DNA from 4 places in the Rhodopseudomonas sp. WA056 genome. Region 2 is predicted to be linked to each of the others. Evidence: predicted binding sites of a transcription regulator. Region 2 holds the regulator's gene; each other region holds the start of a gene.
The links. The regulator PhoB, encoded in region 2, activates phosphate uptake and scavenging genes when phosphate is short. The targets are predictions, from matches to a motif close to TGTCATNNANCTGTCAT.
Positions count from the first base shown of each region.

Region 1: a site for PhoB is predicted at 5,436-5,452, ahead of ugpB (sn-glycerol-3-phosphate ABC transporter substrate-binding protein UgpB). Genes of this name have one in related genera too.
Region 3: a site for PhoB is predicted at 2,465-2,481, ahead of DU475_RS05635 (alkaline phosphatase). Genes of this name have one in related genera too.
Region 4: a site for PhoB is predicted at 3,959-3,975, ahead of DU475_RS15815 (pyruvate kinase). Genes of this name have one in related genera too.

Region 1 is NZ_QPFS01000126.1:873-8,550, forward strand. It holds gene DU475_RS19820 (BQ00720 family protein) at 169-435, opposite strand; gene DU475_RS19825 (Hsp20 family protein) at 485-910, opposite strand; gene DU475_RS19830 (sn-glycerol-3-phosphate import ATP-binding protein UgpC) at 1,062-2,150, opposite strand; gene ugpE (sn-glycerol-3-phosphate ABC transporter permease UgpE) at 2,156-3,004, opposite strand; gene ugpA (sn-glycerol-3-phosphate ABC transporter permease UgpA) at 3,004-3,885, opposite strand; gene ugpB (sn-glycerol-3-phosphate ABC transporter substrate-binding protein UgpB) at 4,051-5,379, opposite strand; gene DU475_RS19850 (CaiB/BaiF CoA transferase family protein) at 5,598-6,803, opposite strand; tRNA gene DU475_RS19855 (tRNA-Ala) at 6,980-7,055, opposite strand; gene DU475_RS19860 (TIGR02300 family protein) at 7,125-7,529, opposite strand; gene aroA (3-phosphoshikimate 1-carboxyvinyltransferase) at 7,673-7,678, shown strand, end outside.
Region 2 is NZ_QPFS01000173.1:710-7,559, forward strand. It holds gene argF (ornithine carbamoyltransferase) at 1-457, opposite strand, end outside; gene DU475_RS22260 (aspartate aminotransferase family protein) at 457-1,668, opposite strand; gene DU475_RS22265 (GcrA family cell cycle regulator) at 2,146-2,655, shown strand; gene phoB (phosphate regulon transcriptional regulator PhoB) at 3,007-3,720, opposite strand; gene phoU (phosphate signaling complex protein PhoU) at 3,794-4,510, opposite strand; gene pstB (phosphate ABC transporter ATP-binding protein PstB) at 4,534-5,358, opposite strand; gene pstA (phosphate ABC transporter permease PstA) at 5,355-6,218, opposite strand; partial or broken gene pstC (phosphate ABC transporter permease subunit PstC) at 6,219-6,850, opposite strand, start outside.
Region 3 is NZ_QPFS01000016.1:39,396-47,073, reverse strand. It holds gene DU475_RS05640 (putative bifunctional diguanylate cyclase/phosphodiesterase) at 1-643, shown strand, start outside; gene DU475_RS05635 (alkaline phosphatase) at 668-2,425, opposite strand; gene DU475_RS05630 (hypothetical protein) at 2,587-5,172, opposite strand; gene DU475_RS05625 (hypothetical protein) at 5,177-6,364, opposite strand; gene argG (argininosuccinate synthase) at 6,506-7,678, opposite strand, start outside.
Region 4 is NZ_QPFS01000080.1:14,715-22,392, reverse strand. It holds gene DU475_RS15840 (branched-chain amino acid ABC transporter permease) at 1-843, opposite strand, end outside; gene DU475_RS15835 (branched-chain amino acid ABC transporter permease) at 845-1,720, opposite strand; gene DU475_RS15830 (ABC transporter ATP-binding protein) at 1,760-2,506, opposite strand; gene DU475_RS15825 (ABC transporter ATP-binding protein) at 2,499-3,254, opposite strand; gene DU475_RS15820 (ArsC family reductase) at 3,475-3,822, opposite strand; gene DU475_RS15815 (pyruvate kinase) at 4,039-5,553, shown strand; partial or broken gene DU475_RS15810 (arsenate reductase) at 5,519-5,858, opposite strand; gene DU475_RS15805 (glycine zipper domain-containing protein) at 6,084-6,233, shown strand; gene DU475_RS15800 (NAD(P)/FAD-dependent oxidoreductase) at 6,411-7,678, shown strand, end outside.

The sequences.
Region 1 (7,678 bases), on a different contig from region 2:
GTCGATCAGAATAGCCGAGGCTATTGGCTAGGTGAGATCAGCACCGCAACGCATCTGGTTGCTTGCTGATGAAGAGCCTTCGCGCAAATGCTGCTCATCGCTACCCTGCGGGCGCGGAGCGCCGTCACCGGACACCCCGCGTCGCGTAACCATCCGTGCAATCAGCGTTCAGTGAACGCTGACGGCCTGCAACTCCTGGCTCCAGGCATTCGCGATCGCCGCTTCCCTGCTGTCGGTCAGCATGATCGGCGTGCCGTCTGCCGAATGCAGCGCGAACAGCTTGAGGCCGGGCGCGATTTCGGGGGCCTGCGGAAACAGACCGGGCACGTCTTCGGAGCGGATCTGCTTCACATAGGCGATATGACCTTCGCCAAGATGCGCCAGCGCCTCCGGCGTGACGCCCACATTTCCATGCGTAGTACCAGATTCAGTCATGGTCTCGACTCCTCTAAGACTTAAGCGGTCGAGTCCGCCACTCGTTCCATTATTCGTGTTCGGTGATGGCGATTGTCTTAACGACCCGCTCCGGCTCCGGCCGGATCAGGTCAATCGACAGAAGCCCGTTCTTCATGTCCGCTCCCAACACCTGCATCCCGTCGGCCAGCACGAAGGTGCGCTGGAAGTGACGCGCGGCGATGCCACGGTGGATGTATTGCCGGGCCTTGTCATCCTGCTGCCGCCCGCGGATCACCAGTTGATTTTCCTCAACCGTGACGTCGAGTTGATCGCGGGTGAATCCGGCCACCGCCAGCGTGATACGCAGCTTTTCGGGGTCACCGTCGCAGCGTTCGCACCGCTCGATGTTGTACGGGGGATACCCGTCGGCGCCTTTCACGACTCGGTCGAGCGCACGCTCGATCTCGTCGAATCCCAGCAGGAAGGGACTTGATAACGAAGGAACACGAGACATCACAAAGTCCTCTCGAAGCGACTTTGAGGGGGTCCTTGCGGCACCCCATCGACCGTTCGGCACCTTGCCGGCCGGTCCATTCGAATATGGGCAGTGCAGAACGGCTCTGCAAGAAGGTCGGAACAGCGAATTACGCCAGAGACTTAGGGGCCTATCGGACAATCCGGCGGCGGCCGTCGGCGGAAAACAGATGCAGGCTCGGCGGCGGCGCCGTAACCGTAATGCGCTCCCCGATGCCCGGCGCCGCCTGCCCGGGGATGCGGACGATGAGGTCCGCGCCGGCCGCTTCCGCGCTGCCGACCACCACCGGCCCGTTCAGGTGATCGCCCCGGGCCCCATAGACGAAAGTCTCGGGCCCGACCCGCTCGATTGCCTCGACCGTGACGTCGAGCGCCAGAGCGCCACTGCCCGCCGTCCCCGAGACGATCGTCAGGTCTTCGGGGCGAACGCCGAGAATGCCGGCCTCCGGCGGCGCGCTGCCGAGCTGCGCCCGCAGATCGTCCGCGAGCGGCATCAGGTTCATCGGAGGCGCACCGATGAACGATGCGACGAAGGTGGTCGCCGGCCGAGCGTAGACATCGAGGGGCGAACCGATCTGTTCGACCTCCCCGGCGTTCATCACCACCAGCACATCGGCCAGCGTCATCGCCTCGAGCTGATCGTGGGTGACGTAGATCGCGGTGGTGGCGAGCCGGCGCTGCAGCTTGCGGATCTCGACCCGCATCGCCACCCGCAGCTTGGCGTCGAGATTGGACAGCGGCTCGTCGAACAGAAACACCTTCGGCTGGCGGACGATCGCACGGCCCATCGCGACGCGCTGGCGTTGGCCGCCGGAGAGCTGACGCGGCTTGCGGGTCAGCATCGAGCCGAGCTCGAGAATGCGCGCGGCTTCCTGCACCCGCGCCTCGATCTCGGCCCTGGCCGTGCCACGATTGCGCAGGCCGTAGGCCATATTGTCGTAGACGCTCATGTGCGGATACAGCGCGTAATTCTGGAACACCATGGCGATGTCGCGATCGGCCGGCTCGATTTGGTTGACCACGCGGCCGCCGATCTCGATCTCGCCGGAGGTGATCGTTTCCAGCCCCGCCACCATCCGCAGCAGCGTGGACTTGCCGCAGCCGGAGGGCCCGACCAGGACGCAGAACTGGCCGTCACCGACCTCGAAATCGACTCCCTTGATCGCCTCGAAACCACCAGGATAGGTCTTGCGGACAGATCGAAGAACGACGTTGGCCACTGTTGCTACTTCTCCGTCTCCACCAGTCCGCGCACGAACAGCTTCTGCATCAGCACCACCACGGCGACCGGCGGGAGCATCGCCAGCACTGCGGTGGCCATCACCACCGGCCACTCGGTGAGCGCGTCGGAGGTGACGATCATCTTGCGGATGCCGATCTGGATGGTCTGCATGTCGTCGCGCGTGGTGATCAGCAGCGGCCAGAGATACTGATTCCAGCCCAGGATGAACAGGATCACGAACAGCGCCGCCATGTTGGTGCGCGACAACGGCAGCAGGGTGTCCCAGAAGAACCGGAACGGGCCGGCACCGTCGATCCGCGACGCCTCCAAAAGCTCGTCCGGCACCGTCATGAAGAACTGCCGGAACAGCAATGTCGCGGTCGCCGACGCAATCAGCGGCAGCGTCAGGCCTGCGTAGCTGTCGAGCAGGTTGAGGTCGGCGACGATCTTGTAGGTCGGATAGATCCGCACCTCGACCGGCAGCATCAAGGTGATGAAAATCAGCCAGAAGATCGTCATCCGGAACGGGAAGCGAAAATACACGATCGCGTAGGCCGAAATGATCGAGATCCCGATCTTTCCGAGCGCGATCGTCATCGCCATCACCATCGAATTGAACAGCATGGTGCCGACCGGCTCGCGGGTGGTGCCCGATGTGCCGACGAACAACGTTTTGGTGTACGTCTCGAGGAAATGCCCGCCCGGCAACAGCGACATCTGGCCGTTGGCGATGGAGGCGTTGTCCTGGGTCGATGCCACGAAGGCCAGATACACCGGAAACGCCACGATCAGGACGCCGGCCCACAGCACCAGATGCGGCAGCAGATTCCCGAACTTGCGGTGCTCGACCATCAATAGTTGACCTTGCGCTCGACGAAGCGGAACTGAAACGCAGTGAGCGCGATAACGATTCCCATCAGGATCACCGACTGCGCGGCCGAGCTGCCGAGATTGCCGCCGAGCAGGCCGTCGCTGTAGACCTTGTAGACCAGCGTCTCGGTCGCCTTCGCCGGGCCGCCGCGCGTCATGGTGTCGATGATGCCGAAGGTTTCGAAGAAGGCGTAGACGACATTGACGACGATCAGGAAGAAGATGGTCGGCGACAACAGCGGGAAGATGATGGTCCAGAATCTGCGCATCGGCCTCGCGCCGTCGATCGCCGCGGCTTCGATCACGCTGGCCGGGATCGCCTGCAGGCCGGCGAGAAAGAACAGGAAGTTGTAGGAGATCTGCTTCCAGGCCGCGGCGAGGATGATCAGCAACGCCGCCTGATGACCGTCGAGCAGCGGATTCCAGTCGATCCCGAGCGCGCGCAGGCCGTGGGCGATCACGCCGAGCGACGGATTGAGCATGAAGATCCAGAGCACACCGACCACCGGCGGCGCGACCGCATAGGGCCAGATCAGCAGGGTGCGGTAGAACGTCGAGCCGCGCAGCGGCCGATCCGCCATCACCGCCAGCAGCAGCGCGAGCGACAGCGACGACAGCGCGATCGCGAAGGAGAATGCGAAGGTCCGCAGGATGGCGCCGAAGTAGTCCGGATCAGCGAGCAACTCGCGATAATTGTCGAACCAGACGAACACGGTCGACAGCCCGAACGCGTCCTGCATCAGGAACGACTGGATCACCGCCTGGCCGGCCGGCCAATAGAAGAACACCAGCACCACCGCGAGCTGCGGAAGCACCAGCAGATAGGGCAGAAACTTCGACTGAAAGACGGCCTGCTTGAGCATGGATCAGCTGCTTACCTGTGGCCGGAAGACTCGACAAGCACTCCATCGTCATCGTCCGGCTTGACCGGGCGACCCAGTACTCCGTGACGCCGACAGTCTCGCCGAGACGCTCTGGAATACTGGGTGCCCCGCTTTCGCGGGGCAATGACGCTAGGGGTAACGCGGCTAACGAACCGCAGTCTTTTCGAACTGTCGCAGCATCGTGTTGCCACGCGTCACAGCGGCGTCGAGGGCTTCTTTGGCGGTCTTCTTACCGGCGAGTGCCTGCTCGATCTCCTCGGCCCAGAGATCGCGGAGCTGCACCATGTTGCCGAGCCGCAGACCGCGGGAATTCTCGGTCGGCGGCTTGTTGGTCAACTCCTTGATCGGCGTTTCGAGGTACGGCTGCTCGTTGTAGAAGCCGTCGGCCTTGGCTTTCTCGTATGCCGCCTTGGTGATCGGCAGGTAACCCGACGCCTTGTGGATCGCGACCTGGCGGTCGGTGTCGGACAGGAACGCCAGGAACTTGGCGACCCCCTTGTACTCCTCAGGTGTCTTGCCGCCCATCACCCACAGCGAAGCGCCGCCGATGATCGAATTCTGCGGCGCGCCCTGGACGTCCGGATAGTAAGGCATCGGCGCGTTGGTCCAGTTGAACTTGGCCTGCGACTTGACGTTGCCGAAGAACCCGGACGAGGTCAGGAACAGCGGGCACTCGCCCGAGGTGAAACGGCCCTCGCCGGCATTGGTGCGACCCGAGTAGTCGTAGGTCTTGTCTTTCTGCAGCTCGATCAGCTTCTCGAGATGCTTGATCTGCACCGGACCGTTGAATTCGAGCTTGGTGTCGAAGCCGTCGAGGCCATTGGCCTTGCTCGCCAGCGGCACGTTGTGCCAGGCCGAAAGCTGCTCAAGATTGGCCCAGGTCACCCAGGCGGTGGAGAAACCGCAGGTGGCATAACCCGCCGCCTTCAGTTTCTTGGCGTCGTCGAATACCTGCGGCCAGGTCTTAGGGATCTCGGTGATGCCGGCTTTTTTCAGCGCGTCGAGATTGAGCCACATCACCATCGACGACGAGTTGAACGGGAACGACAGCATCTCGCCCTTCGAGGTCGAGTAGTAGCCGGTGATCGCCGGCAGATAGGCGTTGGGATCGAATGTCTCGCCGGTTTCCTGCATCAGCTTGTAGACCGGCTTCACCGCACCGGTCGCCGACATCATGGTGGCGGTTCCGACCTCGAACACCTGCATGATGTGCGGTGCATTGCCGGCGCGGAATGCGGCGATGCCGGCATTCATGGTGTCGGGATAGCTCCCTTTGTAGGCGGGCACGACCTTGTAGTCGCTCTGCGAGGCGTTGAAATCATTGGCGAGTTTGACGACGACCTCGTTGTTGCCGCCGGTCATCGCGTGCCACCATTGAATTTCAGTGACCGCCTGGGCCGGCGCGGCCATCGCCAGCGTCACGGCGATCGCCGTTGCGGCGGCCGCGGTCGGGCCGAAGGATCGAAATGCCATGAATACCTCCCGGTTCGGTGCGCAAAATCGTGGACGGCGCGCGGTAGCAGCACGCAATGACAGGCGCATGACCGTATAGGCGACAGGCCGGCGCAGGGAAGCGCGACAGCGACCCAACCTCAGAAAAGCATAGTGCGGCGCAAGATCACGCCGCACTGCGGCCGTCGATGCCCGAGCGGGCGCGGCGGGCGCCGGCATCGCTGCCAGCGCCACCTCGATCAGCGTTTGCGCTCGGGACCGCTGACGATGCCGTCGGCGACCAGCTTGGCGATGTCGTCGGCCGAATAGCCGAACTCGCCGAGCACCTCGCCGGCGTGCTGACTGAATGTCGGCGGCAGGCTGCGAAGGCTGGCTTTGGTGCGCTCGAATCGGATCGGTGAGGCGACGCCCTTGTACCAGTCCTTCTCGATCACATCGCCGCGGTAGGCGGTGTGCGGGCTTGTCAACGCCTTGTCGATCGACTGCACCGGACCGGCCGGCAGGCCGGCGTTGAGCAGCCGGTCGCACAGCGGCACGGCGTCGTGCTGGCTGAACACCGCCTCGAGTTCGGCGCGGAGTGCGGCGCGGTTGGCGATGCGGTCCTTGTTGCGCGCGAAGCGCGGATCGGTGCCGAGTTCTGGCTTGCCGATCTCCTTGCACAGTTTGCGGAAGGTGCCGTCGTTGCCGACACCGGTAAAGATCTGACCGTCGCGGGCATTGAAGGTCGCATACGGCACCAGATTCGGGTGCTCGTTGCCGGTCAGCGCCGGCGGCTTGCCATGCAGGAAGTAGTTCGCGGTATGCGGATGCATGATCGCGAGACCGGTTTCGTACAGCGTGGTCTCCACGAACTGGCCCTTGCCGGAGCGCTCGCGCTCCGCCAGTGCCATCAAAATACCGATCGTTGCATACAGGCCGGTGGTGATGTCGACCAGAGGCACGCCGATCCGCATCGGCCCGCTTTCCGGCGATCCCGTCGCCGCGATCATGCCGGTCATCGCCTGGATGATGGCGTCGTAACCGGGATTGCCGCCGCGCGGGCCGTCGGCGCCGAAGCCCGAGATCCGGCAGTGCACCAGCCGCGGAAACTTCTCGCGAATCACTTCGTTCGAGAGGCCCCATTTGTCGAGCGTGCCGGGTTTGAAGTTCTCTATCAGCACGTCGGCGTCTTCGAGCATCTTCAGCAGCACCTCGCGGCCGTCGGGCGAGGCGAGGTCGAGGCCGATCGAGCGCTTGTTGCGGTTGATGCCGAGGAAATACGCCGCATCCTCGTCATGGAACGGAGGACCCCAGTCGCGGACTTCGTCGCCCGCCGGCGGTTCGACCTTGATCACGTCGGCGCCGTGGTCGGCGAGAATCTGGGTGCAATACGGGCCGCCGAGCACGCGGGTGAGATCGATCACGCGCAATCCGGCGATCGCGCCGGGCATCGATGCAGGGGTCATACTGGCTTTCTTGGCGAAGCTTGAAGGGGAGGCGAACTTACCGTCCCCGACCGCATTTTGGCAAATGCCGCTCAGACTTCAGTGCCTGCCACGCGCATGCAGCTTCAGGTGCGGCCTGACCTGCTTGCAGAAGCTGGGCGACCATGTCGCATCAAGCAGATCGGGCGGGGAAGGAGTGGTGGAGCCAGGCGGGATCGAACCGCCGACCTCTTGCATGCCATGCAAGCGCTCTCCCAGCTGAGCTATGGCCCCTTACCCTGGGTGCGCGGCGCAAATCAAATTCGCCGCGCGGCAATCGTTGATCACATATCGGCGACGATCTCAAGTCTCCTCATCGCCAGAAACGTCACCAATGATGTCCGTGACGTCTTCATCCTCTTCTTCTTCATCGGCGATGAAGGTCGAATCGTCGTCATCGTCGTCGATCGTCTCGTCGATTTCGATGTCATCCTCGGATTCCGGCACCACGGCCTTGACCTTGCCGGTGTTCTCCTCGGCATCAGCCTCCTCGAGCGACACCAGCTCTTCGGCCTCCATCGCCTCCGGAGCCTCCGTATCGGCCGGGGCAGCGGCGCGCTGATCGGCACGCGTGCGCGGCGCCACGACCGGAGCGATCGGAACCACCTCGCCGGTATAGGGCGAGATCACCGGGGTCTTGTTCAGATCGTAGAACTTTTTGCCCGTCGTCGGGCAAATGCGTTTGGTTCCGAGATCGGATTTCGCCACTTGTGCAACCTTGGGATTTCTTGAAAAACGGTGCTTCACTTGGCTAGTTGGCACGCCGCTGTCAATAGCGGTTTGTGCCGAAGGCCGCGAAGCGGGACCGTGGCGCCGAGCCGAATCACCCGCAGCCGCAAGGGACCACCATCTTGACT
Region 2 (6,850 bases):
CGCGATGCTCCTCGAACGTCATCACGTCGGCCATCACCTGGCACGGATGCGACTTGCGGGTCAGGCCGTTGATCACCGGCACGGTGGCGTTGGCGGCGAGCTCCAGCAGCGCCTCGTGATTGAGGATGCGGATCATGATGATGTCGACGAAGCGCGACAGCACCCGCGCGGTGTCGGCGATGGTCTCGCCGCGGCCGAGCTGCATCTCCTGACCGGTGAGCATGATCGACTCGCCGCCGAGCTGGCGCATGCCGACGTCGAACGACACCCGGGTGCGGGTCGACGGCTTGTCGAAGATCATCGCCAGGGTCTTGCCGGCGAGCGGCTTGTCGGCTTCGGCATTGGCCTTGCGCTTCGCCTTCATGGCGACGGCGGCGGCCAGCATGCTGCGCAGCTCAGAGGTCGGCAGCTCGGTGAGGTCGAGAAAGTGCCGCGGCGTCTTGATGGCGCTGCTCATCACACCGCCTCCTTCTGCGCCGCTTGACCGGCAAGCACGACGCAGGCGCGCTCCAGCCGCCCGATCGCCTCGTCGATCTCGGCCTCGCTGACGATCAGCGGCGGCAGCAGCCGCACCACGTTGTCGCCGGCCCCGACGGTGAGCAGTTTTTCGGCCCGCAGCGCCGCGATCAGCTCCGGCGACGGCACCACCGCCTTGAGGCCGAGCAGCAGCCCCTCGCCGCGCACCTCGCTGAGGACTTGCGGATGGCGGTCGACCACTCCGGCGAGCTTCTGCTTCAGCAGCAGCGAGGATCGTTTGACGTCGTCGAAGAAGCCCGGCTGCAGCATCACGTCGAGCACCGCATTGGCGACGGCGACCGCCAGCGGATTGCCGCCGAAGGTCGAGCCGTGCGCGCCCGGCGCCATGCCCCTGGCGGCTTCCGCGGTCGACAGGCAGGCGCCGATCGGAAAGCCGCCGCCGAGCGCTTTCGCCAGCGCCATGATATCGGGCGCGACGCCGAACCGATCGTGAGCGAACAGCTCGCCGGTGCGGCCCATCCCGGTCTGCACCTCGTCGAAAATCAGCAGCAGGCCATGGGCGTCGCACAGCTCGCGCAAGGCGCGGAAGAACGACGGCTCGGGCGAGCGCACGCCGCCCTCGCCCTGCAACGGCTCGATCAGGATCGCCGCGGTGTGCGGGCCGATCGCAGCCTTCACCGCGTCGAGATCGCCGAGCGGGAGCTGATCGAAGCCTTCGAGCGGGGGGCCATAACCCTCCAGGTACTTGGCTGCGCCGGTGGCGGCGAGGGTGCCGAGGGTGCGGCCGTGGAACGCGCCTTCGAAAGTAATCACCCGGGTGCGCTCGGGCGCGCCGTTGGAGAAGTGATAGTGCCGCGCCATCTTCAGCGCGCACTCCACCGCCTCGGCGCCCGAATTGCAGAAGAACACCATGTCGGCAAAGCTCTGCTCGCACAGCCGCGCCGCCAGCCGTTCGCCGTCCGGGCTCTTGAACAGGTTGGACATGTGCCACAGCCTGGTCGCCTGCTGCTGCAAGGCTTCGACCAGATGCGGATGGCAATGACCGAGCGCGTTGACCGCGACGCCGCTGGTGAAATCCAGGTAGCGCTCACCGTCGGTCCCGTGCAGCCAGACACCTTCGCCGCGCTCGAACGCGACATCCGCTCTGGCGAAAACCGGGAGGAGATGGGACGTTGCAGCGCTCTGAGACATGGCCGATCCGATCGGAAAAAACGGGCCGCCGGCCGGACGCGTCACGCGCATGACACGAACGCAGTCTGGGACAACGTACCCCGGAAACGAAACGTGCCGCCTTTCCAGGCGGCACGTGGGATTATTCTAGAAGCGTCGAACTCACTGTCAACACGGAGCTTCGACGAAGTGCTGCCGGAAAGCATCAGCGCTGCTGTTTGTTGTGGCTTCGCGGACTCACTCACAGGAGAAGGTGTGGACGCACCGGGTCGGACTCTTGCGCCCGAGTCACGGCATATTGTAGCCTTTTGCCTGTCGGGTACGACATCTCGTGCGCGGTTTGTAATCCATTTCGTGTTCTCGAACGAGGCGTAACGCCGGGGCGGCAGGGGTCGTCCGGCGAGCGCTAAGGGATTCTGACAGCAGAGATTTTGACGACCTCACAGCCGCGGTTCCGCGCCCCAGTCTCGGCGCCCGCTGGCAGGAAGGGATAGAACTATGACGGCATTGACCTGGACCGACGAGCGCGTCGAGCAGTTGAAGAAATTGTGGGAGGGCGGGCTGTCGGCGAGTCAAATTGCCGCTGAGCTGGGTAACGTCACCCGCAATGCCGTGATCGGCAAGGTCCACCGCCTCGGCCTGTCGGGCCGGGCCAAGAGCCCGACCTCGGCGGCGCCGCGGCAGCGCAAGGCCCGCCCTGTGCAGCAGATGATGAGGGTCACGCGCCCGGTCGCGCGCGGCAACACCGCTTTGGCGCACGCCTTCGAGGTCGAGGCCGAGCCCGATCCGATCGCGTTCGACAACGTGGTACCAATGAACCAGCGGCTGTCGCTGCTGGAACTCAACGAAGCCACCTGCCACTGGCCGGTCGGCGATCCGTCGAGCCCCGAATTCTTCTTCTGCGGCGGCAAGTCACTGCCGGGTCTGCCGTACTGCGCGCATCACTCGCGCATCGCCTATCAGCCGGTCGGCGACCGCCGCCGCCAAGCGCCGAAGACCACCCGCTAGACTGACGCCGCCGGCCCAACGCCGCGGCGAACCGCGCTCGCGCAGCGCAGGGCCGCGACACCCTGCCAAACTGTGATCGCTCGCAAAAGCGGGCGCCCCAGTATGCCAGAGCGTCCGTTACTTCCCACCCAACTCACTGCAAGACTGGATCCTCCGCTTTCGCGGAGGGTGATGCTGCGATGTTGGGCTGAGGCCGCGGCTGAACGATCGCAAAAGCGGTCGGGTCGGCAAGGGCGCGTAGCGTCGTGCCCACGGGTCACAAGATCACGTTCGCGGTCAGCGCTGTTTGAAACGAGGGATTTGGTGGGCAAGCTTCGCCTTACCCACCCTCCGTCGCAAACCTGCTAACAACTACGATGGGCTGCCTTCCACCTTGGCGAAGCGGTCGTCGAGGGCGTAGCCGGCGCCGCGGACGGTGCGGATCGGATCCTGTTCGCGGCCGATATTCAGCAGCTTGCGCAGGCGCCCGATGTGGACGTCGACAGTGCGCTCGTCGATGTAGATGTCGCGGCCCCACACGCCGTCGAGCAGTTGCTCGCGGCTGAATACCCGGCCGGGATGTTCGAGGAAGAACTCGAGCAGCCGATATTCGGTCGGTCCGAGATCGATCGGCCGGCCGGAACGCGCCACCCGGCGCTTGTCGCGGTCGAGTTCGAGATCGCCGTAGGCCAGCACGGTGGCGAGCCGCTCCGGCGCCGCCCGGCGCAGCAAACCCTTCACCCGCGCCAACAGTTCCGGCACCGAGAACGGCTTGACGATGTAGTCGTCGGCACCGGTCGCGAGCCCGCGGACGCGTTCGCTTTCTTCGCCGCGCGCCGTCAGCATGATGATCGGCAGTTGCTTGGTTTCCGGGCGGGCCCGCAGCCGGCGACACAGCTCGATGCCGGACAGGCCCGGCAGCATCCAGTCCAGCACCACCAGATCGGGAATTCGCTCTTTCATCCGAGTGTCGGCGTCGTCGCCCCGCGCCACCGCCTCGACCTCGTAACCTTCGGATTCCAGATTGTATCGCAGCAGCGTCGTCAGCGCTTCCTCGTCTTCGACCACCAGAATGCGCGCAGCCATCGTCGTCCTCGTCTTAGTCCTCGTCCCGGTTCGTGCACCGCCGGCGGCCCGGGAGCCGGCGGCGGGATCGACGTCAGTTGCCCGGCGTCGCGTTCGCGAAGGTCGTCGTGTCGCCCTTGGGGCGCTTGTCCATGATCTGCTGCCCCTCGATCATGTAGAATACCGTCTCAGCAATGTTGGTGGCGTGATCGCCGATCCGCTCGATGTTCTTGGCGCAGAACATCAGATGGATGCAGAACGAGATGTTGCGCGGATCTTCCATCATGTAGGTGAGCAGCTCGCGGAACAGCGAGGTGCAGATCGCGTCGACTTCCTCGTCACCGTTCCACACCACCATCGCGGCCGGCAGATCGTGGGCCGTGTAGGCGTCGAGCACCGCCTTGACCTGCGACTGCACCAGATCGGTCATGTGCTCCAGTCCGCGGATCAGCTTCAGCGGATGAAAGTCGCTGTCGATGGCATTGACGCGCTTGGCGATGTTCTTCGACAGATCGCCGATCCGCTCCAGATCGGTCGCGACCCGCATCGCCCCGACGATCTCGCGCAGGTCGATCGCCATCGGCTGCCGCCGGGCGATCGTGAGCACCGCGCGCTCTTCGATGCTGCGCTGCATCTGGTCGATCTCGGCATCGGCCGCAACCACGCGCGAGGCCAGCGCGACGTCGCGCCTAATCAACGCGTCGACCGAGTCGACGATCTGGCGTTCGGCGAGGCCGCCCATTTCGGCGACCAACCGCGTCAACTCCTGCAAATCGCCGTCGAACGCCTTGGTGGTGTGCTCGAATCCCATGTCCGTTCTCCTCGCCCGCGGCGTCAGCCGAACCGGCCGGTGATGTAATCCTGGGTGCGCCGATCGTTCGGCGAGGTGAAGATCTTGTTGGTCGGCCCGAACTCGATCAGTTCCCCGAGATACATGAAGGCGGTCGATTCCGACACGCGGGCCGCCTGCTGCATGTTGTGAGTGACGATCGCGATCGTGTACTGCTCCTTGAGCTCGTCGATCAGTTCCTCGATCTTGGCGGTCGAGATCGGGTCGAGCGCCGAGCACGGCTCGTCGAACAGGATCACTTCGGGCCGCACCGCGATGGTCCGGGCGATGCACAGCCGCTGCTGCTGACCGCCCGACAGGCTGAGGCCGGAGGCGCTGAGCTTGTCCTTGACCTCGTTCCACAGCGCGGCGCCGCGCAGCGCCTTCTCGACCCGGCCGTCCATCTCCGACTTGGAGATCTTCTCGTACAGACGGACGCCGAACGCGATGTTGTCGTAGATCGTCATCGGGAACGGCGTCGGCTTCTGGAACACCATGCCGACCCGGGCGCGCAGCAGATTGAGATCGAGCTTGGGGTCGAGGATGTTGGTGTTGTCGAGCAGCACCTGGCCGTCGGCCCGCTGGCCCGGATACAGATCGTACATCCGGTTGAAGATCCGCAGCAACGTCGACTTGCCGCAACCCGACGGGCCGATGAAGGCGGTGACCCGGTTGGCGGCGAGCGCGAGATTGATGTGCTTCAGCGCGTGGTTCTGGCCGTAGTAGAAATTCAGATCCCGCACGGTCATCTTGGGCGGACCGTCCGGCTGGGCGCCGATCGGCGGCATCGCCGCTGAGGGAACATTGGTCGCGATCGAGATCTCGGTCATTTCGGGGTCCTCTCCGCGCCGATGATACGCGCGCCGATGTTGAGGGCGAGAACGGTCAGGGTGATCAGCAGCGCGCCGGTCCAGGCGAGCTGCTTCCAGTAGTCGTAGGGGCTCTGCACGAAGTTGTTGATGGTCACCGGCAGGTTGGCCATCGTGCGGCTGAGGTCCAGGCTGAAGAACTGGTTGCTGAGCGCGGTGAACAGCAGCGGCGCGGTTTCACCGGCGACGCGCGCGGTGGCGAGCAGAATGCCGGTGATCAGACCGGCGCGCGCGGCCCGATAGGCGATCCGGCGGATCACCAGCGAGCGCGGCAGCCCGAGCGCGGACGCCGCTTCGCGAAGCGAACTCGGAACCAGCAGCAGCATGTCCTCGGTGGTACGCACCACCACCGGAATCACGATCACCGCGAGCGCCAGCGCACCGGCGAGCGCGGAGAATCGCCCCATCGTCACCACCACCGCGCCGTAGATGAACAAGCCGATGATGATCGACGGCGCGCTGAGCAGGATGTCGTTGATGAAACGGATCACCGAGGTCAGCTTGTCGTACTTGCCGTATTCGGCCAGGTAGGTGCCGGCGAACAGGCCGAGCGGCGCACCGATGCCCACGCCGAGCACCGTCATGATCACGGAGCCGACGATGGCGTTGAGCAGGCCGCCGTCGGTCGACCCGGGAGGCGGCGTGCTCTTGGTGAACACGCCGAGATCGAGACCGGCGAGGCCATTCCAGAACAGCGTGAACAGGATCAGCGCCAGCCAGGTGACGCCGAACACGGCGGCGATGGAGCACAGCACCTTGACGACCACGTCGCTGCGATGCCGGCGGACATAGATCGGATTGTTGTGCGCGTTGAGGGACATTTACTTTCCCGCCTTCATTTCGAGACGCATCAGCAACAGCCGCGCCGCAGCCAGCACCATGAAAGTGAGGATGAACAGCAGCAGGCCGAGCAGGATCAGGCCGGACTGATGCAAACCGTCGCTTTCGGCGAATTCCGAGGCGATCGCCGCCGAGATCGTGGTGCCGGGCGAGAAGATCGATCCGGTGATCCTGAACGAGTTTCCGATAATGAAGGTGACCGCCATGGTCTCGCCGAGCGCGCGGCCGAGCGCCAGCATGATGCCGCCGATCACGCCGACCCGGGTGTAGGGGATCACGACGCTGCGCACGACTTCCCAGGTGGTGCAGCCGACGCCGTAGGCGGCCTCTTTCAGCACCGGCGGCACGGTCTTGAACACGTCGACCGAGATCGCGGTGATGAACGGCAACACCATGATGGCCAGGATCAGCGAGGCGTTGAACAGGCTGAGATAGGACGGCGGTCCCGCGAAGATGTCGCCGAGCACCGGCACGCCCTCGAACAGCGCGATCATCGCCGGCTGGAAATGATTGGCCAGGAACGGCCCGAGCACGAAGAAGCCCCACATGCCGTAGATGATCGACGGAATGCCGGCCAGCAGTTCGATGGCGAGGCCGATCGGGCGGCGCAGCC
Region 3 (7,678 bases), on a different contig from region 2:
TCCGGTGGCCGAGGACACCGGCCTGATCAATGCCATCGGCGCGCAGATCCTGCGCTCGGCCTGCATGGACGCGGCGCGCTGGCCCGACGACGTTCGCGTCGCCGTCAACCTGTCGCCGCTGCAGTTCCGGGTCGGCAACCTCTTGTCGGTGGTGATGGATGCGCTGAAGCAATCCGGCCTGCCGCCGCGCCGGCTGGAGCTGGAGATCACCGAGACGCTGCTGCTGGAAAAGAGCAGCCAGGTGCTGGCGACGCTGCATGCGCTGCGCGCGCTCGGGGTGCGGATTTCGATGGACGATTTCGGCACCGGCTATTCGTCGCTGAGTTATCTGCGCAGCTTCCCGTTCGACAAGATCAAGATCGATCAGTCGTTCGTGCGCGGGCTGTGCGACAATCGCGAATCCCAGGCGATCGTCCGCGCCATCATCAGCCTCGGCAACGGCCTCGGCGTCACCATCACGGCCGAGGGCGTCGAGAGCGAGGCGGAGCTGAGCTGGCTGCGGGCCGAAGGCTGCCAGGAGGCGCAGGGCTTCCTGTTCAGCCACGCGCGGCCGAACGCCGAAATCACCGGGCTGCTCGAGCTGCAGCAAAGCGGCGCCTCGGTCGGCACGCCATTCGCGATGGGGTCGGCGCGGGTGGCGTAGGCTCCGTGCCGCCGCGGCCGCCTGCTACTTGGCGTCGGCGCCGAGCCCCAGCGCATCGGCCATCACCCGGAACAGGTCGGAATTCTCCAGCGCGCCGTGGACGCGGTCGCTGCCGGGGCCGGCGGCGGTGAGGATCACGTCCTCGCCGGAATGCACGCTGGCGTTCATCATCGCCGGCAGATTGCCGATTCTGAGCACCGCGCCGGGAACGCCCTTGTACTTGTCGTTGGCCTTGAAGGTGCCGGGCTTGTCGCCGGCCTCGGTCGGCTGGTTGGGGCCGTCCAGCTTCGGCCGCAGCGTTTCGTAGTGATCCGGCAGGCTGGCCGAGAAAATCGCGAGACGCCGGCTGACATCGACGCGGTCCGGATAGCCGTCCTGGTCGGGCGCCGGATAGTTCGGGAAGCCGGCGCGGTCGTACACGCCGATCCGTTCGCGCAGCGGCACGTCGTCGCCCTCGGCCAGATCGTCGCGCACCGTGCCGACCAGCGCGTTGGGATGATTGTGATCGGCCACCACCAGGATCAGCGTGTCGTCGCCGCGCGCCTTGGCCCAGTCGCGGGTCTGGCGCACCGCGTTGTCGAGCATGATGGTGTCGTAGACCGCGCGCTCCATGTCGAGCGCATGGGCATATTTGTCGATCAGGCCGGATTCGACCATCAGGAAGAAGCCGGCGTCGTTTTTCGCCAGCACCTCGAGCGCGACCGCGACCTGCCGGGTCAGGTCGGGCTGGTCCGGGTTCTTGGCGACGCCACCGCCTTTCAGGAAGCGGCGGTCGAGCACGCCGTCCATGTTGCCCGGCGCGAACAGGCCGAGCAGTTTTGCCGGGCTTTGCCGGCCGACAGCTTCGAGCTCCGTCGCGGTGGCCGCGACCGAATAGCCGGCGTCGCGAAACTTCGCCAGGTAGTCGACATCGTCCTTGCGTCTGCCGCCGGCGCTCTTCGGCAGGAAGTAAGCGGCACCGCCGCCCATCAATACGTCCGGCTGCGCCGCATAGAACTGCGCCACGATGGCATCGTAGGCGGCGCGGCGGCGGGTGTGGGCGATCACCGCGGCCGGGGTCGCGTCCTGGACCTCGGTGTTGGTGACAATGCCGACCGCCAGCCCGAGCTTGCGCTTGGCCAGCGACGCCAGGGTCTCGACCTTGGGATCGTCGAGCGGGTCGGGGGTGCGGTCGGCATAGACCCCCATCGCATTGACCGCCGCTTTGTGGCCGGTCGCGTAGGCGCTGGCGGCGTTGGCGGAATCGGTGATGATCGAGTCGCTGCCGGCGGTCGACACCAGCGCCATCTGCGGCATGTCGTCGATCGCCAGCTTGCCGCGGGCGCGGCCTTGGTCGATGCCCTTGGACAGGATGCGGGCGGCGACGCGGTGCGCCGGCGACATGCCGTCGCCGATGAACAGGATGACGTTCCTGGCCCGCCGCGGACCGGTGTCGTACACCGTCCAGCTCACGCTGCGACGCTCTGCGCCATCGCCGGCCTCGATGGTGTAGCGGCCGGGCCTATTCAGCGTCACGTCGCGCAGCAGCAGCGCCGATCGCGGCTGACCGGCCTCGCGCGCGATCAGCTCCGGGGCCTTGCCAAACACGCTCGCGGCGTCGGCTCCGTTGATGGTGAGGCTCGCTGTGTCGGCGGCGACCTCGCCGGCGAACTCGACCTTGAGATCGAACTTGGCGCCGGCCAGAAGCTCGGCGCGATCGATCGGATAAATGGTCTGAGCCGAAGCAGCCGAAACGAACATCAGCGACGCCAACGCCGCCGCGACAACATGCCTGATCATCATCACGGTCCTGATTGATGCGCGGGACCGTATGAGCGGCAAATGACGGTTGGATGACGGAGGTCTGTAGATCGGTTATGCGCTGTTGCGCCGCAACCCATCGCACTCTGTTGGGCCGGCAATGACGGGCTTCGGGACGTTAACCCATTTGACGTCGCTTGCCCTCATCCCTTGCCTTTCTTCACAGTCCTGCGCTTTCGCGGCTTGCGCTGCGCCTTCGTCTCGCTTTCCTTCGGCGGGAAAACGGCCTTTAGCGTCGTCGCGAGATCGGGATCGAGCCGCGCCAGCGCCGCAGGATCGCGACCTGCGGCATGATAGGTCGCTGACGCCCTCAGCAGCGCGGTCGTGCGCGTCGGAACCGAGGTCTGCGCAGTGAAGATGTCGGCGACGTCGTTCAGAAACGCATGGTCTTCGACGCTGGCGACGATCCTTTCCGCCGATGTCGCGAGCACGGCAGCCCAAAGCCTTGCAAGGCGTGGATCGGATGCGTCTTCTACCGCTTGGACGAGCGCTGGTACAACGTGGCGGACCATCCGTAGCGCAGTATCCCGATCGCCACCGAGGAATGACTGTGCAACTGCCAAACCTGGCTCATCGAGGCCGGCGGTCGATTCGGCAATCCTTTCTGCAACATCAGGATGCCTTGCCAGTGTCGCAATTAGTCGTAGCCAACCAAAACAAGTGGTTGCGATGGATGCAATGTCATCAAAATACAACTCTGGACTGCCGCTGCCTCTGGATTCGGCCTCCTGCACCAAGACTTCATAGGATTGGTGTGCAAGCTCCACATCGACAAAGCCCGGGCGCACAGCTAGGATAGTCTCCGCCATCGAAACCGATAGCACTTCACCAGCAGTCTTCTGGACCAGATCTGCAGCCATGCGCGCGGCTGCAATAGCTTCGTCTCTGCAGTCCAATCCAAGGAGACTCCATGCAACATCTTCAATGGCTTCAGACTGTCCGACAGTATCTCCGGCGCGAGCAGCGATAGCTGCTGCCTCCCGCGCAAGTGCAACAGCTTCCTCGTAACGTCCGAGGTCGCCGAAGCTCCATACCGCAGTCCGCAGCGCATGAAGCTGCTGGTTGAAATCGGCGATGCTCTCGGCCCTGGCCGCCGCCTCTCGCGCTGTCGCAATTGCCTCTTCGTGCCTCCCGAGTTGACCGAGACTTAGTGCAGCAATACGGAGCGCCCTAACCTGCCGACGTATGTTGCCGCTGATGGCCGCCTTGGCCGCGGCCTCGCGTGCGGTCGCAATCGCCTCGTCGTGGCGTCCCAGTTGACCAAGAGTCCAAGCACGATTGAAAAGGATCATCGCTTGTTTCGCTGCGTCGACGGGGACCACTTCCAAGGCTCGGTCCAGAAGGGCTAACCCCTCCGAGTGAAGCCCTTTGTCAGTAACGCGATCCCATGCCACCATGATCTGGTCAAACTCTGAGGCTTGTTCATTCTGTAAACTCTCGGCCGGGGCCTGATGCGACCGCGCTCGATCTGCAGCCCATAGCCGTTCGAACACTTGTGCCTCGCGTGCGAAACCCAGCGCTGCAAATTTGTCGGCCTCCCGCTTTTTCTCCTCAGGCGAATAGATCACCGCCAACAGGTCGACCAATGCCTCGAGCGGGCAGGTTTCGAGGCCGTGGCTGAGGATGCGCTTGCGATAGTAATGCGCGAAGACGCGGTCGGTGACTCTCAGCAGCACTTCGGCGCTGTCCGGTGCCTTCTCGCCGGTCACCACCAGGTCTTTCTTCAACTCGTCGAGCGCCGCGGCGATCGCCGGCTGGCTCGGCGCGCCGACCCGGCGCGCGAGGTCCGTCGCCGAACAGTTTTCGCCGCCGCGCAGCAGTGCATCGAGCAGCGTCTGCGAGCGTGAGGGCAGCACCTCGATACGCTCTTTGTAGTAGGGCGTCAGTTCGTCGACCAGTTTCTCCAGCAGGTCGGCGGCGCGGAGCGGATCGTCCTCCAGCAGCGCTTCGCCGATCAGCGTCGCCAGCCGCGGCGTGCCGCCGATGAAGGTGGCAACGGCTCTGGCCTTGGCTTCCTGCACTTCGGTGAGCGCCGGCTTGCGGGCTGCGGCGCGCTGCAGCCGGAAGAAGGCGAGCGACTGCTCGATCGACCACGGCTCGAACGAAATCTCTTCGAACGCCTTGAACAACGGACGATCGTAATTGCGATCGAATGCGCCACGGGCGCTCGCCGCGATCAGCATCAGGCGGCTGCCTCGCCGCGTCAGTAGCCCGCGAAGCCGCGTCGCCTGCACCTGCTTGGCAAACGCCTTCTTCAACAACAGATCGAAGTTCTCGACTGCCGCCACCAATAGCCCTGGTCGGCCGTTGAACCGGTCGTCAATGGCCGCGTCGAGGCGGGCGACCTGCTCATCCCATGCCTGCCCGTCGTCTTCGACCCAGCTCACGCCAATGGTATCGGCCGGCTGCCCGAGAAACGTGCGGCGGATTTCTGCCAACAGCGTCTCGGGCTCCTTCACATGCGGAAGTTCTTCCGGCAGCAGCGCCATCGCAACTGGAAGATTTTCGGCCTTGGCGATCTCGTCGAGCTTGATCTGCACGTAGCGCAGAAAGAAGCTCTTGCCGTAGCCGCGCGGCGCACTGACGATGACATGCTGTGGCGTGGGCGCGGTCAGGTTGTCGCGAACGATCGAAAGGATCCGGTCGAGCGGGTCTTCGCGGCCGGTAGCGACACTGAGCACTGTGCCGGCGGAGAGTTCGTGCGGATTAAAGGCTTTGAGCAGGGCCACGCGATCACCGCCGATACGGTTTGGACTGCCACCAGGTGCGGACCAGCGGCGAGGAGAAGCTGGCGGTCTGTGCACGGGTGTCGACGCTGAGAAAACCGTCCTCGATGAGAATGGTGAGGATTTCATCGCGGTCCGACGCGGCGTGGCTGCCGAGCACGCGATCGATCTCGGGGAGTGCAGCGGCGGCCTCGCCGGCCTTGTCGATGCAGCGCAGGACATCGCGCGCCATCGCCTTGTCGTTCGCCTCGAAGCGGTTCATCCGGGTGTCGAACTGGGCATAGAAATCCTCGTCCAGGCTCGGGCGGATGTGAGTGGTGAAGACCCGGCGCACGTCGTCGGGCGTGTGTGCCTTGTTGTCCTTGAGGCGGCCGAACGCGAACTGGATGAAGCTGGGATAAGTGACGGCGAGTTCCTGAAGGACGACATTGAGCAGTTCGTCCGTCAACCACGTGCAGCCCTCCTCAGTCGCCAGCGCCTCGAGCATGGCGCGGGCGTCATCGGCTTCGAGCGGCGGAGGCGTCAGCCCCTTGATCAGATCGTTGAAATGCTCACGCGCGATGCCGCGCTCGCGGATCAGCCAGGACAGCCCCATCGAGCCCGATAACAGCATCGGCACCCGGCCGTCCTGACGCCAGGACCGCAGCGTTGCCAGGAAGCCGTTGACATCGGCCTCCTTGACGCCACGCTTCAGCATGTTGTCGATCAGGAAAGGCAGTTCGTCGATCAGCAGCACCACCGAACCGTTCTGCTGCGCCAATACCTTGGTGAGGTCCCCGCTGACCAGTTCGACCTGGTGGAGGACGGCGGTCGGCGATGCCGGGGCATCCGCCGCCTTGCCGCGGACCATATTGAAGAACTCAACGGCTTGGTTGAGACGAGCGGGCGATAATGCGCGGGAAATCTGGCGAACCGCGTCGGAGTCCGGCAGCGCCGCCAGCAGCGCGGAGAGTAGCTTGTCGATGCGATCGTGGCCCTGAACATCGACATAGACGGGCTTCAGCCCGTGCCCCGCGAGCGCTTCTTCGACCGCCAGCATGACGCTGGATTTGCCGGCGCGCCGCAGCCCGAACAGCTTCACGCTTTCGCCGGCCCGGAGCGATGCAACGATCGGTTCCGTGATGTCGGGACGCGGCCAATAATGGGCACCCGTCACCGGGCTTCCGTAGTGGCGCTTCAGTTTGTCGGGGCTCATTGGAGAAGTATCCTCTCGACAAGATATCTTGTGAGGAAGATACGTCAGGGACGATCTCAGAGCAAGATATCTTTTCTAAGATATCCTTCGGTTAAGATACTCGATGCGTTACCGGCAAAGATGCGCACCCGATCCGAGCCCTCAGCCCTTGTCGTTTTCCAGCTTCGGAATCGGGGTGCCTTCGCCGGACGACAGCAGGCCGGTCTTGGCGTAGAGGCCGAGCTTGGCGCGGGTGTCTGTGATGTCGAGGTTGCGCATGGTCAGCTGACCGATGCGGTCGGCCGGCGTGAACGGCGCGTCCTCGACCTTCTCCATGCTCAGCCGCTCCGGCGCATAGGTCAGGTTCGGGCTGACGGTGTTGAGGATCGAGTAGTCGTTGCCGCGGCGCAGCTCCAGCGTCACCTCGCCGGTGACGGCACGGGCGACCCAGCGCTGCGCGGTCTCGCGCAGCATCAGGGCCTGCGAATCGAACCAGCGGCCCTGATACAGCAGCCGGCCGAGCTTCATGCCGTTGATGCGGTACTGCTCGATGGTGTCCTCGTTGTGGATGCCGGTGACCAGCCGCTCATAGGCGATGTGCAGCAGCGCCATGCCGGGCGCCTCGTAGATGCCGCGGCTCTTGGCCTCGATGATGCGGTTCTCGATCTGGTCGCTCATGCCGAGCCCATGGCGACCGCCGATCGCATTGGCTTCGTCAAACAGCGCGACCGGATCGGTGAAGGTCTGGCCATTGAGCGCGACCGGCTGGCCTTCCTCGAACCGCACCGTGACGGCCTCTGCCTTCACCGCGCAGTCGTCGCGCCAGAACGGCACGCCCATGATCGGGACGACGATCTTGATGCCCGAGTCGAGGTGTTCGAGATCCTTGGCCTCGTGGGTGGCGCCGAGCAGATTGCTGTCGGTCGAATACGCCTTCTCGGCGCTCATCTTGTAGGCGAAGCCGTGCGCGGTCATGAACGCCGACATCTCGGCGCGGCCGCCGAGTTCGTCGATGAACTGCTGGTCGAGCCAGGGCTTGTAGATCCGCAACGCCGGATTGGTGAGCAGGCCGTAGCGGTAGAACCGCTCGATGTCGTTGCCCTTGTAGGTCGAGCCGTCGCCCCAGATGTTGACGCCGTCTTCCTTCATGGCCGACACCAGCATGGTGCCGGTGACGGCGCGGCCGAGCGGGGTGGTGTTGAAATACGCGATGCCGCCGGTCGAGACGTGGAAGGCGCCGGCCTGGATCGCCGCGATGCCCTCGTGCACCAGCTGGGTGCGGCAATCGACCAGCCGGGCCTTCTCGGCGCCGAACTCCATCGCCTTGCGCGGGAT
Region 4 (7,678 bases), on a different contig from region 2:
CATCGCGATGATCACGAAGGCGCCGACAACCGGGCCGAAGATGGTGCCGAGCCCGCCGACCAGAGTCATCAACACGATCTCGCCGGACATCGTCCAGTGCACGTCGGTCAACGATGCGTTCTGCGCCACGAACACCTTCAGCGAACCGGCGAAGCCCGCCAGCGTGCCCGAGAGGATGAAGGCCAGCAGTTTGTACTGGTCGGTCTTGTAGCCGAGCGAGATCGCGCGCGGTTCGTTCTCGCGGATCGCTTTCAGCACCTCGCCGAACGGCGAGTTGATCGCCCGGTAGATGATCAGGAAGCCGAGCAGGAAACCGGCCAGCACCACGAAATACAGCGTGGTGGCGTTCGACAGATCGATGAAGCCGAACAGCTTGCCTTGCGGGATGCCCTGAATGCCGTCCTCGCCGTGGGTGAACGGCGCTTGCAGATAGATGAAATAGAGGAGCTGCGACAGTGCCAGGGTGATCATCGCAAAATAGATGCCCTGGCGACGGATCGCGATCAGGCCGGTGACAACCGCGAGACAGAATGACGCCCCGGTCCCAACCACGATCGCCAGTTCCGGCGGCAGCCCCCACACCTTGAGTGCGTGGCCGCTGACATAGCCAGCGGTGCCGAGGAACATCGCGTGGCCGAACGACAGCAGCCCGCCATAGCCGATCAGCAGATTGAAGGCACATGCGAGCAGCGCGAAGCACAACCCCTGCATCACGAAGAACGGATACACCCCGGTGAACGGCACCACGGCGAGCACCACCGTCATGATGCCGAATGCGATCATCTCGTCGCGCACCGGGCGGCGGGTCGTCGTCGGGACGGAATTCTGCGTAATCGAGGTCATGTCAGGTTGCCCGTCCCGTGAGGCCCGAGGGTTTCACCAGCAGCACCAGCACCATCAGCACGAACACAACGGTGTTGGAGGCCTCGGGGTAGAAATATTTGGTCAGGCCCTCGATCACGCCGAGGGCAAAGCCGGTGATGATCGAGCCCATGATCGAGCCCATGCCGCCGATCACCACCACGGCGAACACCACGATGATCAGGTCGGCACCCATCAGCGGCCGGACCTGGTTGATCGGTGCCGACAGCACGCCGGCGAGTGCCGCCAGCCCGACGCCGAGGCCGTAGGTCAGCGTGATCATCCGCGGCACATTGATGCCGAACGCTCGCACCAGGGTCGGGTTCTCGGTGGCGGCGCGCAAGTACGCGCCGAGCCGGGTGCGCTCGATCATGAACCAGGTGAGCAGGCACACCACAAGCGAGAACACCACCACCCAGCCGCGATACACCGGCAGATACATGAAGCCGAGATTGATCGCGCCGCGAAGCTGTTCGGGGATCGCATAAGGCAGCCCGGAAGAACCGAAATAGTTCTGGAACACGCCCTGGATGATCAGCGCGACGCCGAAGGTGAGCAACAGGCCGTAGAGGTGATCGAGGCCCGACAGCCATTGCAGCAGCGTGCGTTCCATCACCATGCCGAACAGACCGACGATGATCGGCGACAGAATCAGCGCCCACCAATAGTTCAGGCCGAGCAGATTCAGCAGGAAATAGGCGCAAAACGCACCCATCATATACAACGCGCCGTGCGCGAAGTTGATGATGTTGAGCATGCCGAAGATCACGGCGAGGCCGAGGCTGAGCAGCGCATAGAACGAGCCGTTGATCAGGCCGACCAGAAGCTGCGCCAACAGAGCGGGGACGTTGATATCCATCTTGCTCTCAGTCTTTCGTGGATTCCAATGGCCCCGGCGTCAGACGCCGAGATAGGTGTGAAGCTTGTCCATGTTGGCTTCGAGCTCGGAATTGGCGAAGCCGTCGATGATCTTGCCGTGCTCGACCACGTAGTAGCGATCCGCCACCGTGGCTGCGAAGCGGAAGTTCTGCTCCACCAACAGGATGGTGAAGCCCTGCTTCTTCAGCCGCGCGATGGTGGCGCCGATCTGCTGGATGATCACCGGCGCCAGACCTTCGGTCGGCTCGTCCAGCATCAGGAACCGCGCCCCGGTGCGCAGGATGCGAGCGATCGCCAGCATCTGCTGCTCGCCGCCAGACAGCTTGGTGCCCTGACTCTTCAGCCGCTCGCGCAGGTTCGGGAACAGTTCGAAAATCTGATCGAGCGACAGCCCTCCGGGGCGGACCTGCGGCGGCAGCATCAGGTTCTCGCGGACGTCGAGGCTGGCGAAGATTCCGCGCTCCTCGGGGCAGAACGCGATGCCGCGGCGGGCGATCTTGTCGGACGAGGCCCGGCTGATGTCGGTGCCGTCGAAGATAATGGTTCCACTACGCTTGCCGACGATCCCCATCACCGCCTTCAGCGTGGTGGTCTTGCCGGCGCCGTTGCGCCCGAGCAGCGTCACCACCTCGCCTTCGCGGACGTCGAAATTCATGCCGTGCAGGATGTGGGATTCGCCGTACCACGCCTGCAGATCGCGCACGCTCAAAAGCGCCGCTCCCGCAGCCGACGAAGCCGGCCGCTGCAATGTCGTCGCCTCAACCATGGCCCGCTCCGAGATAGGCTTCCTTGACCCGCTGGTCCTGCGTCAGCTCGGTATAGTGCCCTTCCGCCAGCACCTGGCCGCGGGTCAGCACGGTGATGACGTCCGAAAGGTTGGCGACCACGCTCAAATTGTGCTCGACCATCAGGATCGTGTACTTGGCCGAGATCCGCTTGATCAGTGCCGCGATCTTGTCGATGTCCTCGTGGCCCATGCCGGCCATCGGCTCGTCAAGCAGCATCATCTCCGGATCGAGCGCCAGCGTGGTGGCGATCTCCAGCGCCCGCTTGCGGCCGTAGGGCATTTCGACCGCCGGGGTCGCAGCGAACTCGGACAGTCCGACGTCGTCGAGCAGCTCGCGCGCGCGCTCGTTGTACTTGTCGAGCACGCTCTTGGAGCGCCAGAAATCGAACGACGAGCCGTGCTGGCGTTGCAGCGCGACACGGACGTTCTCCAGCGCGGTCAGATGCGGGAACACCGCCGAGATCTGGAACGAGCGGACCAGCCCCAGCCGCGCCACGTCGGCCGGCGCCAGCGCGGTAATGTCCTGCCCGTTGTACAGAATCTGTCCCGCGGACGGCCGCAGGAACTTGGTAAGCAGATTGAAACACGTCGTCTTGCCGGCCCCGTTGGGGCCGATCAACGCATGGATGTGCCCACGGCGGACCCGCAGATTGACGTCCCGCACGGCAAAGAAGCCGGCGAATTCCTTGGTCAACCCGTTGGTTTCGAGAATGATGTCATCGGCCAAGCAGCTTCCCCCCATCGAACGCATGCGGTGCCGGCGCAGACGTCCGATGTCTTCTTTTTTGGAGCCGGTGCTCGGAGCGCCGTTGGCGCCCGGCCCGTCTTTCTGGCCCGACTATGCCGCTATTCGCGAGCCTTGTGCAAGATGCAAAGCTGGGCAGCGTTTGCGGGCGGTCGGACCTGGGGGAAACTCCGGCCGGCACTCGGCCGACCGGTGATCAGTATCATTCGAATTCCTCCGCGTAAGCCTCCGGCCGGAAGCCGACCAGCAGCTTGCGGCCGTGCTCAAGCACCGGGCGCTTGATCATCGACGGCTGCGCCAGCATCAGTGCGATCGCCTTGGCTTCGGTCAGCCCCTCTTTGTCCGCGTCGGGCAGTTTGCGGAAGGTGGCGCCGGCGCGGTTGAGTAACGTCTCCCAGCCGACCTGCCCGGCCCAGCGCGCCAGATGCGCCTGATTTATGCCTGCGGTCTTGTAGTCGTGGAACGTATAGCTGACGCCATGACCGTCGAGCCAGGCCCGCGCCTTCTTCATCGTGTCGCAGTTCTTGATGCCATAGAGGGTAGTGGGCACGCGCAGGCTCCGCAAGATTGAAAGCAATCGACTCGCATTCAGGCTACCACCCCCCAGCCGTCAAGCGCGATGGCCGCGCTGTGCGTGAACCCGCGAAAGAAGCTGGGAAGAAAGTCTGAGGCTGCGGAACGGTGCCTGTCACATGGGCTTCATCCAGCGATCCTAGAGCGGGTGGAATGCGGTTCTCTATGCCGCCCAAACGTGTGAGTGCCTGCGATGTCGACTGAAATCCTCCGCCTCAAGCACAAGCTCGACACGCTGATCACGGAGATCGACGAGGGCAGCCGCGAGCGGCTGGCCGGCTGGGCGGATCAGATCCATCGCCCCGGCTTCGGCCCCAGCGCCGCCAACCTCGCCCATTATCTGGCGCTGCGTCACCACGATCTGCGCCCGCTGCAGCACGCCCTGATGGCGCTGGGATTGTCCTCGCTCGGCCGGCTGGAAAGTCGAGTGATGCCGACGCTGCTCGCTGTTCGCGCCACCCTAGCGACGCTGGCGGGCGAGCCGGAGATGCTACGGCCGTCGACAAAGCAGTTCTTCGCCGGCGAGCACGATCTCGCCAGCCGCAGCGCCGAGATGTTCGGGCCGCTGTCCGGCGCCCGCCGTTCCGCCCTGCTGGTCACCTGCCCGAGCGAGGCGGCCGACGATCCCACTTTCATGCTGCGGCTCGCCGAGCGCGGGGTCGAGGCGGTGCGGATCAACTGCGCCCATGACGACGCGGCAGCCTGGCAGCGGATGATCAATCACCTCCACGTCGCCGAGGAAGCCTCCGGCCGCCGGATGAAGGTGCTGATGGACATCGCCGGGCCGAAGATCCGCACCGGCGCCGCGCGCGCTCCGGAGGGGCGCGAACGCATCGTCACCGGCGATCTTTTGGCGATCGTGGCACAAGGCCAGCTCGACCGCATCGACCTCGATGAAGAGCACTTCGCGGTGGAATGCACCCTGCCCGATCCACTGGCGCGCGCCGCCGTCGGCGCCCGGGTGTTCGTCGATGACGGCAAGCTGTGCGTCCGGATCGAGCGCAAGACCGCGTGGGGCCTGATCGGGCGCGTCACCGCCACCGCCGACAACGGCCTGCGGCTGAAGCCGGAGAAAGGCCTTAACTTCCCGGATACACCGCTCGACATCCCGGCGCTGACCGCCAAGGACCGCGCCGACCTCGATTTCGTCGCTGCCCACGCCGACGGCGTCGAGTTCTCGTTCGTGCAGTCGGTCGGCGACGTCAAGATGCTGCAGGCCGCGCTCGCCGAACGCCGGCCCGACGATTGGCACAAGCTGTCGCTGGTGCTGAAGATCGAGACGCCGGACGCGGTCGCCCACCTGCCGGACATTCTGGTCCAGGCCGCCGGCCGGCAGCCGACCGCGATCATGATCGCGCGCGGCGACCTTGCGGTCGAGATCGGCTTCGCACGGCTGGCAGAAATGCAGGAAGAGATCCTGTGGATCGGCGAAGCCGCCCACGTCCCGGTGATCTGGGCCACCCAGGTGCTCGAACATCTGGTGAAGAAGGGCACGCCCTCGCGCGGCGAGATGACCGACGCCGCGATGGCGGCGCGCGCCGAATGCGTGATGCTGAACAAGGGGCCGTACCTGTTCAAGGCGATCACCGAGCTCGATACGTTACTCGGCCGAATGGCCGATCATCAGCGCAAAAAGACGCCGCAACTACGCGCACTGCGCAGTTGGCCCCCTGCTAACGCAGCGCCTCGGCATAAAGCTCCGGCCTGAAGCCAACCAGAGCTTCGCCGTCCTTCTCGAGCACCGGCCGCTCGATCATCGAAGGCTGCGGCGCCATCAGCGCGATCGCTTTGGCTTCGGTGAGCCCTTCCTGGTCGGCATCCGAGAATTTGTCGAAAGGTGGGGCCCACGCGGTTGAGCAAGGTCTCGCAGCCGACCTGCTTGGCCCAGCGCTTCAGCGTCGCAGTCTCGATTCCGGCGGTCTTGTACTCCTGAAAGGCGTAAGCGACGCCCTCGTCGTCGAGCCACGCCCGCGCCTTCTTCACCGTGTCGCAGCTCTTGATGCCGTAGAGCATGATGGACACCCGGATCTCTTGTTGCTCGACCGCGGCCAGCGCGCCATCGCCTACGACCGCCAATCGAGTTGCCTAAGGGAATGCTGATCATCATCGCGCGGATCGGGGATTGGGTCCGAGGGAACAGTGGCTCGAAAACCGGGTTGACCTCACAAGCCGCGCGCCATGCCACCGCCCGACAACCCAGACTTTTTCAATCCGAGCCCAAATCGATCGGAGCCCAGCATGATCAATGCAATGCAGATTGCGATCGGCGTGGCTTTGGGAGTTGGAGTAGGCATCGCCCTCGACAATGTCGTGGCCGGGATCGGGATCGGCCTCGCGCTGGCGATCGCCATCGGATGGATTCGCCGCGACCGGCGCGACGAAAGCTGAGACCACGTGGCGTCGTCCTTGGCGCTGTTTCCGTTGTGCGATGCGGCAATCTCCCCCCGATCACAACTTCAACACCAGCTTTGCTTCGGCCTCGCCTCCCGAACTCGCGATGTTAGGATCGTCCCACAACAAGAACGCATCAAGGCGTCGCAACAACAAAGAACGGGAGGATCCCACATGCTCGACACCGCGCCGAACGGCAAAGTCACGACGCTCCTCGGACAACTCGACGATGCGCTGAGTGCCGTCGACATCGACCGCGCGGTCGATCTGTTTCAAACCGACTGCTACTGGCGCGACCTGATCGCCTTCACCTGGAACATCAAGACCATGGAAGGCAAGGATCAGGTCCGCGACATGCTGGGCGCGCGGCTGGCCGATACCAAGCCGTCGCATTGGCGGATCGCCGACGGCGAGGACGCCGCCGAGACCGATGGCATCGTCGAGTGCTTCATCCAGTTCGACACCGCGCTCGCCCGCGGCGTCGGCCATCTCCGCATCAAGGACGGCCGGATCTGGACGCTGCTCACCACCATGGCCGAACTGAAGGGATTCGAAGAGCCGCAAGGCTTTCAGCGCCCGATGGGCGTCAAGCACGGCGCCGATCCGAGCCGCAAAACCTGGAAGGAAGAGCGCGACGCCGAGGCCGCCGAGCTCGGCATCACCCGCCAGCCTTATTGCGTGATTATCGGCGGCGGCCAGGGCGGCGTCGCGCTCGGCGCGCGGCTGCGCCAGCTCGGCGTGCCGACCATCATCGTCGAGAAGAACGAGCGCCCGGGCGATAGCTGGCGCAAGCGCTACAAGTCGCTCTGCCTGCACGATCCCGTCTGGTACGACCACCTGCCCTATCTGCCGTTCCCGCCGAACTGGCCGGTGTTCGCGCCGAAAGACAAGATCGGTGACTGGCTGGAGATGTACACCAAGGTGATGGAGCTGAACTACTGGGGCTCCACCGTCTGCAAGCGCGCCTCCTACGATGAAGCCGCCAAGGAATGGACCGTGGTGGTCGAGCGCGACGGCCAGGAGATCACGCTGACGCCGAAGCAACTGGTGCTCGCCACCGGGATGTCGGCCAAGCCGAACATGCCGACCTTCGAGGGCATGGACGTGTTCAAGGGCGATCAGCACCACTCCTCGCAGCATCCCGGGCCGGATGCGTGGAAGGGGAAGAAAGCCGTGGTGATCGGCTCGAACAATTCGGCGCACGACATCTGCGCGGCACTCTGGGAGGCCGGCGCCGACGTCACCATGGTGCAGCGCTCGTCGACCCACATCGTCAAGTCGAACTCGCTGATGGAACTCGGGCTCGCCGGGCTCTACTCCGAGCAGGCGGTACAGAACGGCATCACCACCGCCAAGGCCGACCTGATCTTCGCATCGCTGCCCTACAAGATCCTGCACGAATTCCAGATTCCGATCTACAACGCGATCCGCGAGCGCGACGC